Linked DNA regions of Catenuloplanes niger. The protein of the gene in region 2 interacts with the protein of the main gene of each other region in a pairwise test. Links are inferred from orthologs where the notes say so. Each region holds a gene or a part of one and is shown on either strand. Other genes may lie near its edges. The genes, in order: J2S44_RS23835 and J2S44_RS08065.

Evidence for each region.
Region 1: the proteins of J2S44_RS08065 (region 2) and J2S44_RS23835 interact in binary tests that used the Escherichia coli proteins (3 or more experiments, as listed by UniProt). The link is inferred for Catenuloplanes niger from one-to-one orthologs.

Annotation. Positions count from the first base shown.
Region 1 is NZ_JAVDYC010000001.1:5,356,017-5,360,546, reverse strand. The notes cover bases 305-4,528. They hold J2S44_RS23835 (multifunctional oxoglutarate decarboxylase/oxoglutarate dehydrogenase thiamine pyrophosphate-binding subunit/dihydrolipoyllysine-residue succinyltransferase subunit), read left to right. Parts: upstream 305-617; coding sequence 618-4,328; downstream 4,329-4,528. Other genes in these bases: J2S44_RS23830 (DUF6104 family protein), read left to right, coding at 4,421-4,528. In the rest of the region: J2S44_RS23840 (lysophospholipid acyltransferase family protein), read right to left, coding at 1-208; more of J2S44_RS23830, read left to right, coding at 4,529-4,530. UniProt on the Escherichia coli protein: E1 component of the 2-oxoglutarate dehydrogenase (OGDH) complex which catalyzes the decarboxylation of 2-oxoglutarate, the first step in the conversion of 2-oxoglutarate to succinyl-CoA and CO(2).
Region 2 is NZ_JAVDYC010000001.1:1,859,966-1,863,196, forward strand. Bases 214-3,138 are described here. They hold J2S44_RS08065 (ABC-F family ATP-binding cassette domain-containing protein), read right to left. Parts: upstream 2,513-3,138; coding sequence 914-2,512; downstream 214-913. Other genes in these bases: J2S44_RS08055 (enoyl-CoA hydratase/isomerase family protein), read right to left, coding at 214-269; J2S44_RS08060 (helix-turn-helix domain-containing protein), read right to left, coding at 316-543; ypfJ (KPN_02809 family neutral zinc metallopeptidase), read left to right, coding at 2,713-3,138. Also shown: more of J2S44_RS08055, read right to left, coding at 1-213; more of ypfJ, read left to right, coding at 3,139-3,231. UniProt on the Escherichia coli protein: Genetic data indicate it may be involved in ribosome assembly or function.

The DNA.
Region 1 (4,530 bases), 3.5 Mb from region 2 along the record:
GTGCGAGACCACCGGTCAGGGCGGCGACCAGCGCCACGGCGCGGACGGCCTGACGAAGGGTGGAGACGCGCCGGTGGAAGCCCGGGACGGGCAGACAGCCGCTGTCGCAGTTGGACCGGGGCTGAGCGAGCGGGGCGGGCAGCGAAGGGCGCCAGGGCGGCACGACGGCCGGTCCGGGAAGGACGCCCGACGGGTCAACGGTGTCCATGTTCACTGTGTAAGTGGGTGATGCCTCAGCGGCGTGTCGGTCTTCCCCGCTCCCGGTGTCAAGCACATGAACGATGCACGCAAGCACGATCACCCCTGGGCGTGACTCTGCGTCATGACTCGGGAGGCGGGCCGGAAATCTGCCGGGCAAACCGTCCGCGGACCGGAAAAGCGTGCTGAGCAGGCCCCTCAGGCACATGAACCGCCCGGACACAACCGAACGTGCATGGAGGGCCGAAAGACCCTAATGCTGTGAATCTCGACACGGACGGATGTCGGCGACAAGACGTCGAATCACACGGCGTAGCCTGGAAACCGAAGTCTGACCCCACGTCAGCTCGCGGCAGTCAACGAATGCCTGTCACCTACCGCGACACAGACAAACCGCTCTGAAAGAGGCGATACCGGCCGTGTCGACCCAGCAAACTTCGCAGGACAATCCTCTGGCGGGCTTCGGCCCCAATGAGTGGATCGTCGAAGAGATGTACCAGCGGTACCTCGCCGATCCGACGAGCGTGGATTCCGCGTGGCACGACTTCTTCGCTGATTACAAGCCGACGGCGGATGCTGGTTCGATCGCGACGCCGACGGAGGCCACCGCGGCCGCCGGAGCCTCGTCGGCCGCCCGCGCCGGCACCGACGCACCCGCGGCCGGGAAGGACGCGGCCAAGGCCGCCGCCCCGGCCAAGCCGGCCGCGAAGCCGCAGCCGAAGCCCGCCGCCGCACCGGCACCCGCGGCGAAGGCGAAGCCGAAGAAGGAGCCGGTCAAGGTCACGCCCGGCACCGCACCGCTGCGCGGCATCGCCGCCAAGATCGTGCAGAACATGGAGGCGTCGCTGGCGGTCCCGACCGCCACCAGCGTCCGCGCGGTCCCGGCGAAGCTGCTGGTGGACAACCGCATCGTGATCAACAACCACCTCGCGCGCGGCCGGGGCGGCAAGGTCAGCTTCACGCACCTGATCGGCTACGCGCTGGTCAAGGCGCTGGCGCTGCACCCGGAGATGAACAACCACTACGTCGAGACCAACGGCAAGCCCACGATCGTCACGCCGGAGCACGTCAACCTCGGCATCGCGATCGACCTGGCCAAGCCGGACGGCTCCCGTTCGCTGGTGGTGCCGAGCGTCAAGGGCTGCGAGAACCTGGACTTCCGCGGCTTCTGGCAGGCCTACGAGGAGATCGTCCGTCGCGCCCGCCGCAACGAGCTGACGATGGAGGACCACTCCGGCGCCACCGTCTCGCTGACCAACCCGGGCGGCATCGGCACCGTGCACTCCATGCCGCGGCTGACCGTGGGCCAGGGCGCGATCATCGGCGTCGGCGCGATGGAGTACCCCGCGCCGTACGCCGGAATGTCCGATGAGACCCTCACCGACCTGGGCGTCAGCAAGGTCATCACGCTGACCAGCACCTACGACCACCGGATCATCCAGGGTGCGCAGTCCGGCGAGTTCCTCAAGGTCATGCACGAGCTGCTGCTCGGTGAGCACGGCTTCTACGACGAGATCTTCACGGCACTGCGCGTGCCGTACGAGCCGGTCCGCTGGGTCCGCGACGTCGCCCGCACGTCCGAGGGCCAGATCGACAAGGCCGCGCGCGTCGTCGAGCTGATCCACGCGTACCGGGTGCGCGGTCACCTGATGGCGGACACCGATCCGCTGGAGTTCGAGATCCGCCGGCACCCGGACCTCGACGTGCTGGAGCACGGCCTGACGCTGTGGGACCTGGACCGCACGTTCCCGGTCGGCGGCTTCGCGGGCAAGCAGAAGATGAAGCTCCGCGACGTGCTGGGCGTGCTGCGCGACTCGTACTGCCGCCGCGTCGGCATCGAGTACATGCACATCATGGACCCGGAGGAGCGCCGCTGGATCCAGGACCGCATCGAGATCAAGTACGAGAAGCCGTCGCCGGAGGAGCAGAAGCACATCCTCAACCGGCTGAACGCGGCCGAGGCGTTCGAGACGTTCCTGCAGACGAAGTTCGTCGGTCAGAAGCGGTTCTCGCTGGAGGGCGGCGAGTCGCTGATCCCGCTGCTCGACGAGGTCCTGCAGGCCTCCGCGGAGAGCCAGCTGGACGAGGTCGTGATCGGCATGGCCCACCGCGGCCGGCTGAACGTGCTGGCCAACATCGTCGGCAAGCCGTACGAGAAGATCTTCTCCGAGTTCGAGGGCCACCTCGACCCGAAGTCGGCGCACGGCTCCGGCGACGTGAAGTACCACCTGGGCATGACCGGCAAGTTCACCACGCCGGACGGCGAGTACGGCACCACGGTCAGCGTCACGGCGAACCCGTCGCACCTGGAGGCCGTCGACCCGGTCCTGGAGGGCATCGTCCGCGCCAAGCAGGACCGGCTCAACCTCGGCCTGGAGGGCTACACGGTCCTGCCGCTGATGGTGCACGGCGACGCCGCGTTCGCCGGCCAGGGCGTGGTCGCGGAGACGCTGAACCTCTCCCAGCTGCGCGGTTACCGTACCGGTGGCACCGTGCACGTGGTCGTCAACAACCAGGTCGGCTTCACCACCGCGCCGGAGTACAGCCGGTCCTCGCTCTACAGCACGGACGTGGCCCGGATGATCCAGGCCCCGATCTTCCACGTGAACGGCGACGACCCCGAGGCCGTGGTCCGGGTCGCGCGGCTGGCCTTCGAGTACCGCCAGACGTTCAACAAGGACGTGGTGATCGACCTGGTCTGCTACCGGCGCCGCGGTCACAACGAGGGCGACGACCCGTCGATGACCAACCCGCTGATGTACGCGATCATCGACAACAAGCGCAGCGTCCGGAAGGCGTACACCGAGGAGCTGATCGGTCGCGGCGACATCACGGTCGCGGACGCGGAGGAGCAGCTGCGCGACTACCAGGGCCAGCTGGAGCAGGTCTTCAAGGCCACCCGCGACGCGAACACGTCGTCGTCCGGCCGGCGGGCCCGGGCCGCCGTGCCGGAGCCGGAGCCGGTGGTGGAGACCGCGATCGACGCGGAGACCGTGGCCCGGATCGGTCAGGCGCACATCGAGCTGCCGGAGGGCTTCACGCCGCACAAGCGGGTCCAGCAGCTGCTCGACCGCCGCGCGAAGATGGCCCGCGAGGGCAACATCGACTGGGGCTTCGGCGAGATCATCGCGTTCGGCTCGCTGCTCAACCAGGGCGTGACGGTGCGTCTCTCCGGCCAGGACTCGCGGCGCGGCACGTTCGTGCAGCGGCACGCGGCCGTGGTCGACGGCCGCACCGGCGCGGACTTCCTGCCGATCAGCCAGCTCGCGGCCGGTCAGGCGCGGTTCTTCGCGCACGACTCGCTGCTGTCGGAGTACGCGGCGATGGGCTTCGAGTACGGCTACTCGGTGGAGAACACCGAGGCGCTGGTCCTCTGGGAGGCCCAGTTCGGTGACTTCGCGAACGGCGCCCAGTCGATCGCGGACGAGTTCATCTCGTCCGGTGAGGTCAAGTGGGGTCAGCAGTCCGCGGTGACGCTGCTGCTGCCGCACGGCCACGAGGGTCAGGGCCCGGACCACACGTCCGGCCGCCCGGAGCGCTGGCTGCAGCTCGCCGCGGAGGACAACATCCGGGTGGCGAACCCGACCACCCCGGCGAACCACTTCCACCTGCTGCGCCGCCAGGCGCTGTCGCCGAAGCGGAAGCCGCTGATCGTCTTCACGCCGAAGTCGCTGCTGCGCCACAAGCTGTGCGTGTCGTCCGTCGCGGACTTCACCAACGGCACGTTCCAGACCGTGATCGGCGACGCCGGCATCCCGGACGCGTCGGCCGTGAAGCGCGTGCTGTTCTGCAGCGGCAAGGTCTACTACGACCTGTTCCAGGCGCGGGCGGAGCGGAAGATCACCGACACGGCCATCGTCCGGATGGAGCAGCTCTACCCGCTGCCCGTCGAGGAGCTGAAGGCCGAGCTGGCGAAGTACCCGAACGCGGAGGACTTCGCCTGGGTCCAGGAGGAGCCGGCCAACCAGGGCGCGTGGAGCTTCATCGCGCTCAACCTGCTGGAGCACCTCGACGGGCTGCGTCTGCGCCGCATCTCCCGCCCGGCCGCGGCCGCGCCGGCGGTCGGCTCGGCGAAGCTGCACGAGGCCGAGCAGGCCGCGCTCATCGAGGCGTCCCTGCCCCGCCCGTAGGACCGTAGGAACCGTAGGACCGCATGAGCACCGCTCCCCGCCACCCGGAACCTCGGGTGGCGGGGAGCACCCGTCTGAGGAGCAGAAACAGCATGTACTTCACCGATCGCGGCATCGAGGAGCTGACCGAGCGCCGCGGCGAGGAGCAGGTCACGATCGAGTGGGTCGCCGAGCGGCTGCGCGACTTCGTCGACCTCAACCC
Region 2 (3,231 bases):
GCGATCCGGTCCGCGGCCTCGGCCTCCGGCAGCGCGGCCAGCTCGGTGAAGTCGCCGCCGCCGAACACCGCACGGTCCAGGCCGGCGGAAAACGCGCGTCCCTCGCCCCGGACCACAACGACCCGGACGTCTCCGGTCAGTTCCCGGGAGAAATTGCGCAGCGCGCGCCACAAATCCGGCGTCTGCGCATTGAGGACGTCGGGCCGGCACAACGTCACCGTCGCCACCGGCCCGTCGCATTCAAGCCGCACGCCACTATCTGAATTCATCGGGGGGATCCCGGACGCGCGTACTGTTTGCCGGCGATTACCGGGCTCACGCCTTCTTGCGACGACGGGCGCCGCCGCGCTGGCGCAGTTGAACGCCGCTTTCGGTCAGAACTCGGTGCACGAAACCGTAGGAACGGCCCGTCGAGGCGGCCAAGGCGCGGATACTTTCCCCAGAGGTATACCGCTTTACGAGGTCCTTGGCGAGCGTCTGACGCTCCTGCCCGACAATTCGGCGACCTTTCTCAGTGCTGGTGGCTGTGCCAGTGGCTGCCATGTTGAATCCTCACGTCCCAGACTGTGCGGTTCGATGCGGTCCCACCTATTAGACCGCCTCGAACGATCATGCGCCAGATACCATTCGTTCGCCAACCGACACGCATGCCACTGTCGGGCCGCGCGCACGGCGGCCGAGTCGCTTCGTGGGCTGGCTCGTTACCCGCCTATCGGCTCGTACCTGCGCATTCTTGGCGCCGCCCGCGCGGTGCGGCATCGTCGGCCGTACATCGCGGGCGGTACGGAGTGTGCCAAGATTTTCACACTCCCGTGTCGCCGCCGACAGGAGAGGCCGTCAATACCTACCGTCACTGAAATTTTCGGCGCCAATTCCACTCACGGGAACTGCAAAAGGTGGGATTAGCTGCGGCTCAGGCGAGCTCGACGAGCTCGAGCAGGTCGTCGCTCCACGCGTCCTCGTCACCGTCCGGAAGAAGGATCGCGCGGTCCGGCTTCAGCGCCAGCACACAGCCCGGGTCGTGGGTGACGAGCACGATCGCGCCGGGGTAGTTCGCGATCGCGTCCAGCACCTGCTCGCGACTGGCCGGGTCCAGGTTGTTCGTCGGCTCGTCGAGGAGCAGCACGTTCGCCCCGGAACAGACCAGCGTGGCGAGCGCCAGACGGGTCTTCTCACCGCCGGAGAGCACGCCGGCCGGCTTGTTCACGTCGTCGCCGCTGAACAGGAACGCGCCCAGGATCTTCCGCAGGTCGGTGTCCGACTGGTCCGGCGCGGCGCTGCGCATGTGCTCCAGGATCGTGCGGTCCACGTCCAGCGTCTCGTGCTCCTGCGCGTAGTAGCCGAGACGCAGCCCGTGCCCGGGGTTCACCGACCCGGTGTCGGACGCCAGCAGGCCGCCCAGCATGCGCAGCAGCGTGGTCTTGCCCGCGCCGTTCAGGCCGAGGATCGCGACCCGGGAGCCGCGGTCGACCGCCACGTTCACGTCCGTGAAGATCTCCAGCGAGCCGTACGACTTGGAGAGGTTCGACGCGGTCAGCGGCGTCTTTCCGCACGGCGCCGGCGCCGGGAAGCGCACCTTCGCCACCCGGTCCGCGGTGCGCTCGTCCTCCAGGCCGGAGAGCAGCTTCTCGGCGCGCTTCGCCATGTTCTGCGCGGCGACGGTCTTGGTGGCCTTCGCGCGCATCTTGTCGGCCTGCGCCATCAGCGCGCCGGCCTTCTTCTCCGCGTTGGCCCGCTCGCGCTTGCGGCGGCGCTCGTCCGTCTCCCGCTGCTCGAGGTACGACTTCCAGCCCAGGTTGTACTGGTCGACCACGGACCGGGTGGCATCCAGGTACCACACCTTGTTGACCACGGCCTCCAGCAGCGCGCCGTCGTGGGAGATCACCACGAGACCGCCCTTGTGCGCGGCGAGGAAGCTCTTCAGCCAGTTGATCGAGTCGGCGTCCAGGTGGTTGGTCGGCTCGTCGAGCAGCAGGATGCCGCTGTCCCCGGCGTCCCGGAACAGGATCCGGGCCAGCTCGATCCGGCGGCGCTGGCCACCGGAGAGCGTGCCGATCGTCTGCGCCAGGATCCGGTCCTCCAGGCCCAGGTTCGCGCAGATCCGGGCCGCCTCGGCCTCGGCCGCGTAACCGCCGAGCGCGGCGAACCGGTCCTCCAGCGAACCGTACCTGCGGACCAGCCGGTCGTCGGTGTCCACGGCCAGCTTCTCCTGCAGCTCGTTCATCTCGCGGAGGATCGCGTCCAGGCCGCGGGCGGAGAGCACCCGGTCGCGCGCGGTGACGCCCAGGTCGCCGGTGCGCGGGTCCTGCGGCAGGTAGCCGGCCTCGCCCTTGCGCTCGACCTTCCCCGCGTACGGCTGGCCCTCGCCGGCGAGCACCTTCAGCGTCGTGGTCTTGCCCGCGCCGTTCCGGCCGACCAGGCCGATCCGGTCACCCGGCTGGATCCGCAGGTTGGCCTCGGACAGCAGGATGCGGGCTCCGGCGCGGAGCTCCAGACCGGTGGCGGTGATCATGCGGTGTGACTCGCTCTCGAAGAGACCCGGGCGGGAGACCTGGCCCGGCACGAAATTACTAAGGCGCATAGAGAAGCTCCGCACACGGCGGAGCACCAACCTTCAGTGTACCGATGCCGCAACGCACGCTCCGCCGGATTGATTTCCAAGATCAACGGGTACGTCGATGCCACCCTTCGCATCACGAGTGGAGCCGGACGATGGAGCTCAACGAGAACGCACGGATCGACACCGACCAGATCACCGACCGGCGCGGCAGCGGCGGCGGGGGCGGCGGGCTGTCCGGCATCCCGATCCCGATCGGCGGCGGCAAGGGCGCCTGGATCGGGCTCGCGGTCTTCCTGCTGGTCTCGCTGGTCGGCGGCGGACTCGGCCTGAACGCGATGGGCGGCGACGGAACCGACACCGGCGCCGGCTCCGGACAGTCGCTGGCCCAGGAGTGCAGCGCGGAGGACCGGCTGCAGCAGCTGGAGTGCCGGAACGCGCTCTACGTCAACTCGATCCAGGACTACTGGAAGGACGCGCTGCCGCAGCACTTCGGCGAGCAGTACGCCGAGTCCGACACCGTCTTCTTCCAGCAGGCGGTCAGCACCGGGTGCGGCAACGCGGACTCCGGCGTCGGCCCGTTCTACTGCCCGGCCGACGACCTGGTGTACATCGACCTCACGTTCTACCGGCAGCTCGCCGACCAGCTCGGCGCGCCCGGCGAGTTCGCCCAG